DNA from 3 places in the Bradyrhizobium sp. CCBAU 11430 genome. Region 2 is predicted to be linked to each of the others. Evidence: predicted binding sites of a transcription regulator. Region 2 holds the regulator's gene; each other region holds the start of a gene.
What was found. Region 2 encodes LexA, which represses DNA repair genes until DNA is damaged. Its sites were predicted from a motif close to TGTTCNNNNTGTGTTCNG; they were not measured.
Positions count from the first base shown of each region.

Region 1: ruvC (crossover junction endodeoxyribonuclease RuvC) is a predicted target of LexA. The motif match lies at 1,475-1,492, and genes of this name have one in related genera.
Region 3: XI04_RS19650 (helicase-related protein) is a predicted target of LexA. The motif match lies at 1,129-1,146, and genes of this name have one in related genera.

Region 1 covers NZ_LBJV01000056.1:69,462-71,727, reverse strand. The annotation lists gene XI04_RS17195 (methyl-accepting chemotaxis protein) at 1-336, opposite strand, end outside; gene XI04_RS17190 (YebC/PmpR family DNA-binding transcriptional regulator) at 547-1,293, shown strand; gene ruvC (crossover junction endodeoxyribonuclease RuvC) at 1,523-2,050, shown strand; gene ruvA (Holliday junction branch migration protein RuvA) at 2,047-2,266, shown strand, end outside.
Region 2 covers NZ_LBJV01000050.1:29,764-32,029, forward strand. The annotation lists gene XI04_RS13700 (hypothetical protein) at 1-370, opposite strand, end outside; gene lexA (transcriptional repressor LexA) at 932-1,633, opposite strand; gene XI04_RS13710 (molybdopterin molybdotransferase MoeA) at 1,810-2,266, opposite strand, start outside.
Region 3 covers NZ_LBJV01000059.1:146,874-149,139, reverse strand. The annotation lists gene XI04_RS19650 (helicase-related protein) at 1-864, opposite strand, end outside; gene XI04_RS19645 (DUF3108 domain-containing protein) at 1,593-2,266, opposite strand, start outside.

The sequences.
Region 1 (2,266 bases), on a different contig from region 2:
CCCCAGCGCGGACTGGGTGAACTTGTCGGCGGCATGGGCGAAGGTCGAGGCGGTCGATTGCGCGGCATTGGTCCGGCCGGTCAGGGCGTCGGTGCGGTCGCGGATGGCGGCAAGCGTCGATGCGGTCGCTTCGGCGCCGCCCGCCACCGAATTGGCGGCGCGCTCGAGCTGGCGGATCATCGCGCCGAGCTCGAGTTCCAGTAATTCCAGGATCTCCCGCGCCGAATCACCTTCGGCTGGGGCGGGCTCGGACTGGGTCACCGGCGGCGCGGCCTCTGCGGCTGCCACCGGCGCGGCCATATCCGGCAGACGCTTCCGAAATAGTCCGAATGCCATCAGGTCTCTCTTGTCGGGGGACGCTCGGAGGTTATTTTCGCAGGCTGGAATGAAGTCAGGGTTAACGATGCCTCACCTCTAGGCAGGGGCCTGTACGGTGTTACCTTAAAGTATCCGAGACCCTTTCATTCCGGTGGGTTGGCGGCCTATAAGGCCGCGTTTCCCACCCTCATTGGCGTACGCTTCCAAGAGACCCCCGAGAGACCACGCATGGCCGGACATTCCCAATTCAAGAACATCATGCACCGCAAGGGGCGGCAGGATGCCCAGAAGTCGAAGCTGTTCGGCAAGCTGGCGCGGGAAATCACCGTCGCGGCCAAGCTGGGCACGCCCGACCCCAACATGAACCCCCGCCTGCGCGCCGCCATCATCGCGGCGCGCCAGGAGAACATGCCGAAGGACAATATCGAGCGCGCCGTCAAGAAGGCGCTCGGCAATGAGGGCGAGAACTATGACGAGATCCGCTACGAGGGCTATGGCCCCGGCGGCGTCGCCGTCATCGTCGAGGCGCTGACCGACAACCGCAACCGCGCCGCCTCCGACATCCGCTCCTTCTTCACCAAGTCGGGCGGCAATCTCGGCGAAACCGGCTCGGTGTCCTTCATGTTCGATCGCACCGGAATCATCGAATACGACCGCAGCGTGGCCTCCGACGACGCCGTGCTCGATGCGGCGATCGAGGCCGGCGCCGACGATGTCGTCTCCGGCGAAGCCGGTCACGAGATCTACGCCTCGACCGAAGGCTATCGCGACGTCGCCAAGGCGCTGGAGACCAAGTTCGGCGAGCCGCGCAAGGCCGCGCTGATCTGGAAGCCGCAGAACACGGTCGCGGTCGACGACGAGACCGGCGAGAAGCTGCTCAAGCTGATGGATCTGCTGAACGAGCACGACGACGTCCAGCACGTCTACGCCAATTTCGAGGTGTCAGACGCGCTGGTCGCGAAGATGGGCGGGTAGGACCTCACCCTCCGCTGTCGTCGCCCGGCTTGACCGGGCGACCCAGTATTCCAGCGAAGCCGGCGAGATACGGAGAAGCCGCGGCGTACTGGATTCCCCGCTTTCGCGGGGATGACGGCGCGCGTCGTGGCGGGCAACAATTCCCGCCTCACTGACGATATCCCACTTCCCCTGTTACTTCCGTTCTGTTTCTGTTTCCCCCACGACGGCCAGCCGCTATCACTGGCCCATGACCGTGCTCCCGATTCGTGGCCCCGTTCGCATCATCGGCATCGACCCCGGCCTGCGCCGCACCGGCTGGGGCGTGATCGAGGCTGAGGGCAACCGTCTGATCTACGTCGCCTGCGGCTCGGTGGAACCACCGGACGATTTGCCGCTGGCGAGCCGGCTGCTCGCGATCCATGAGGGGCTCGCGTCCGTGCTGTCCGGCCACAGGCCGATGGAAGCCGCGGTCGAGCAGACCTTCGTCAACAAGGACGGCGTTGCGACGCTGAAGCTCGGCCAGGCCCGCGGCGTCGCCATGCTGGCGCCCGCGATGTTCGGCATCTCTGTCGCCGAATACGCGCCGAACCAGGTCAAGAAGACGGTGGTCGGCGCCGGCCATGCCGACAAGCAACAGATCGCGATGATGCTGAAGATCTTGCTGCCCAAGGCCGAGCCGCCGTCAGCGGATGCCGCCGACGCGCTCGCCATCGCCATCACCCACGCCCATCACCGCCAGAGCACCGCGCTCAGGCTGAAGGTGGCGGGGTTATGATCGGCAAGCTCAAGGGCCTGATCGATTCCTACGGCGAGGATTTCGTGATCCTCGACGTCGGCGGCGTCGGCTATCAGGTGCATTGCTCCTCGCGCACGCTGCAGCATTTGCCCTCGCCGGGCGAGGCCGCCGTGCTGTCGATCGAGACCTATGTCCGTGAGGACCAGATCAAGCTGTTCGGCTTTCGCACCGACCAGGAGCGGGAATGGTTTCGCC
Region 2 (2,266 bases):
GCTCGCCGATCGGCTGGGTCACCGGCAGTTGCAGCACGGTTGCGCGCTGGCCCTCGACGAGCTGCGTCACCAGCACGGATTTGCCGTCCGGGAATTCGATCGCATCATGATGGCGATCGGGAATGTGCGGATCGATCTTGCCGAACTTGCCGACGCGGGAGTTGACGGTGCGCGTCCAGATCCAGCGGTTGTCGTAACGGACGTTATCGGCGAAGGCGAGCTCCGTTCCCGGCAGCAGGCAGACCGCGACGGAGAGATCGGCTTCGGAGGCGAAGCCGCGCGTCGAGGTGCCGCGGAATGTTGTCGTGACGATCGTCTCGCCGACTTCTGCGGGGCGCGTCGCGACGGCATGCAGGCTGTAGTCACACATCGGGTGCTCCTCTATGCAGAGATAGCGACCCGCACCCCTTTTGGAGGCGCAGGCCCCTACCAGAGTGGAAGCACGTGACGGTCTGCTTGGTTGTAGGCAAATCTGCGGCTGGGATCCGCGAGCCCCGATCACATTATCTTTTCCATCTTTTCCGAATTCGATAGGAACAAAGTCGGCTTCCGTGCATTTGGCAGGCGCGCGTCAACGACCGGCGAAACCAGCCAGCCCGAGTATCGTCAGCTCGGCTGCGTGCGCGCTGCATTGCGGTTGTTGCGGATTTTCTGGATCACGGCCGTGTCCTAGCCGACATGATGATGCGACCAGCGTTGCTGCGGCTGCGCTCAAACGATCCGGCGCATTTGGGCTGTCCCCCTCGAACTCGCAAGGCCGCGAAGCGATGTTGCTTCCCGCGGCCTGCCGAGGATGTCGCGAAAGGGGGAGGGGCCGGACAATCTGTGCAGAACCAGAAAGACTATCCAGCCGGAGCGGACCATCATCCGCTCCAATCTCTGATCGGCGATGCCGACCGAAGGCGCGCGCGAGGCGCTGAAGACTCCGGTATCAGTACTTGCGGTAAAGCCCGATCAGCTTGCCCTGAATCTTCACGCGGTTCGGCGGCAGGATGCGCACCTCGTAAGCGGCATTGGCGGGCTCCAGCGCGATCGAGGCGCCGCGGCGGCGGAAGCGCTTGAGCGTGGCTTCCTCGTCGTCGATCAGCGCCACCACGATGTCGCCGGTATCGGCGCTCTCGTTGCGCTGGATCAGCGCCATGTCGCCGTCGAGGATGCCGGCCTCGACCATGGAATCGCCGCGCACTTCGAGCGCGTAATGCTCGCCGGAGCCGAGCATGTCTGGAGGCACGCTGATGGTGTGGCTGCGGGTCTGCAACGCCTCGATGGGGGTGCCGGCCGCGATGCGGCCCATCACGGGCACCGCAACGGGCCGCTCGCCCTCGTCCGCGGACGGGCTGGAGCTCGCGCGCAGCTTGCCGAGATTGCCCTCGATGACGCTTGGCGTGAAGCCGCGTCGGTTGCCGGCGGCAGCTTGGAGCTCCGGCAGCTTGATCACTTCGATGGCCCGGGCGCGGTTGGGCAGCCGGCGGATGAAGCCGCGCTCCTCGAGTGCGGTGATCAGGCGGTGGATGCCTGACTTCGAGCGCAGGTCGAGCGCATCCTTCATCTCGTCGAAGGACGGCGGCACGCCGCTTTCCTTCAAGCGTTCGCTGATGAACCGCAGAAGCTCGTATTGTTTGCGCGTTAACATCTCGACCAAAGTCCCCCGGTTGATGTCGTTCGATTCCGAGACGATGAGTTCAGCGATAAGCCGCTACATCCTCGAAACAAATCATGAACGGACACTATATGTTCGATACATGTTCCGCAACTGCTTAATTTACCGTGAACAGAGCGAAACTCGCCGAATGCGTGTGGCCGCGCAGTTCAGACGGGGAGCCGCAGCACTTCGCAGGGGCTGCCGGCCTCGGCCTTTGGCGCAAGCGGTGCGCGCACGAGAAGTACCTGTGCTGCAGCAAGATTCGCAAGCAGAGAGGAGTCTTGATGGCTGACGGGAAGGGCGACGAGCGTGCCGTCGTCGCGCGGCTCCAGGCGCGCGCGCAGATAATCCTCGCGCTGGTCATTGGCGCCGAGATCGCGGCCCAGCACGGCGCGCTCGCGATGGTGATGAATCACCGAACGGCCCGACAGCGCGCGAATCAGCGGCACCATGAACAGGAAGGCGCACACGTAGGACGACACGGGATTGCCGGGCAGGCCAATGACTCCCATCGTCCCTAAGCGTCCGTGCATCATCGGTTTGCCGGGCCGCATCGCGATCTTCCAGAACGCCAACGCGATGCCTTCGTCCTTCAGCGCCTGCTGGACCAGATCGTGGTCGCCG
Region 3 (2,266 bases), on a different contig from region 2:
GCCGAAAGTGCCGTTGCGCGTGGCGCGGCCGGCGCGCCCCGCGATCTGCGCGAATTCGGACGGCGTCAGCCGGCGGAACTGGTAGCCGTCGAACTTGCGGTCGGAGGCGAAGGCGACGTGGTCGACGTCGAGATTGAGGCCCATGCCGACGGCGTCGGTGGCGACGAGATAATCGACATCGCCGTTCTGGAACATCGCCACCTGCGCATTGCGCGTGCGTGGGCTGAGCGAGCCCAGCACCACCGCGGCGCCGCCATGCTGGCGGCGGATCAGCTCGGCGATGGCGTAGACTTCATCGGCCGAGAACGCGACGATCGCGGTGCGGCGCGGCTGGCGCGTGATCTTGCGATCGCCAGCGAATTCCAGCTGCGACAGGCGCGGCCGCGTGATCATGGACACGCCCGGCAACAGCCGCTCGATGATCGGGCGCATGGTGGCGGCGCCCAAGAGCAGCGTCTCGTCGCGGCCGCGGCGGTTGAGGATGCGATCGGTGAAGACGTGGCCGCGTTCGAGATCGCTGGCGATCTGGACCTCGTCGACGGCAAGGAAGGAGACGTCGAGGTCGCGCGGCATCGCCTCGACGGTCGACACCCAATAGCGCGGGCTCTTCGGCTTGATCTTCTCCTCGCCGGTGACGAGCGCGACCGCCTCGGCTCCGACCCGCGCGGCGATCTTGTTGTAGACCTCGCGCGCCAAGAGGCGCAGCGGCAGCCCGATCATCCCGGAAGGGTGCGCCAGCATCCGCTCGATGGCGAGATGGGTCTTGCCGGTGTTGGTCGGCCCGAGCACCGCAGTGACGCCGGCGCCAGGCACGCGATCGGACGGCGCGCGCTCGGAAGCGAAGGGGGAGGAGGAAAAGGGCATCTGGGGGATTAGGTAGTGGCGATTTGGGCGAATGTCAGTGCTGTTGTGGGCGGGGGCGGGCAGCGCTTGGAAGTCACCTCGCCCCGCTTGCGGGGAGAGGTCGGCGCAAAGCGCCGGGTGAGGGGGACTCTCCGCGAGTCCATCTGTCACCGCATCTGTGGAGACTCCCCCTCACCCCGACCCTCTCCCCGCAAGCGGGGCGAGGGAGAAAAACCTCGCGCAACTGTCTCACTTTGCGACGCTTTTCCCGTTGGTCTTAAGCTTCGGAACGACTCTAGAACGAATCGCGGCCGAATCGCTGACTCCCCCCGGAGTCATGTTCCGTTCACGCAACATGTCGCGGGAGTCTTGTTGGCTGCAACTAGATGGAGTTTTGGGCTGCCGTACAAGTGACGTTTCGATGGCGCAAAGCCTTAAGTTGGGGACGGCGCGGAGTCGAATCAGAATCGGGGAGGAGTCAAATGGATTCCGGGACCGGAGCCGCCGGGACCAATTTTTGCGAAAACAACCCCATGCACAGTAGGTAAGTGGTTGATTTTGCGAGATCCCTTACCCTCCCCTGGAGGGGGAGGGTCGGCACGCGAGCGAGCGAAGCGAGATGCGTGACGGGGCGGGGTGATCTCTCCCCACGGGCAGTCTTCGTGTGGAGAGATCACCCCACCCCGCTCGCGCTGCGCGCGATCGACCCTCCCCCTCCAGGGGAGGGTAAACGGGACCACCGCCGCCGCTTACTGCGTCTTCGCCACCCTTGGCGGCTGGGCCGTGGTGATGAAGCTGGTCGCTTCCAGCATGGCCGGCCCCAGGGGCGTCGGCACTTTCAGCCAGAACGGGACCAGGACGCGGGTGCCGGCGACGGGGGCAAACGCAATCTCGATGTTGCGCTGGGCGGCGAGATATTTGATCACGGGGCGGTCGGGGATGTAGCCGGCGACGGGCACGAAATAGAGCGAACAGACCACCACCGGGCCGTGATAGCCCTTCTCCGCCTTCACATTCTCCATGCGCTTGAAATCGAGCTTGAGATCGTAGCGCATGCGGCCGTCGAACACCGGGGCCGAGTTGTGGCAGGCGTCCGGCGAGACTGGGTCGCCATTGCCGGGCACGCGCAGCAGCGAGGCCGTCATGGGGTCCCAGACGCCGCGGCGATGCGCGTCGGTGACGACGACGCGGTCCGGATCGACCGGCGGCTCCGGCAGGATCGCAAAATCCTTCACATTGCCCTTGTCGAGCGTGATGCGGATCTCTTCGGTCTTCTTCGAGGTGGTGGTGGAGGCCTGGTAGCCGGTCGCCACCAGCGCGCCGCCAACGATGCGCCCTTGGCTGGCGCCGGTGCCAGAGCCGCCCGTGAACGACTTCAGCAGCCCCGAGGTGCCGCCCGCGGCCGCCGCCGAGAACACGTCGT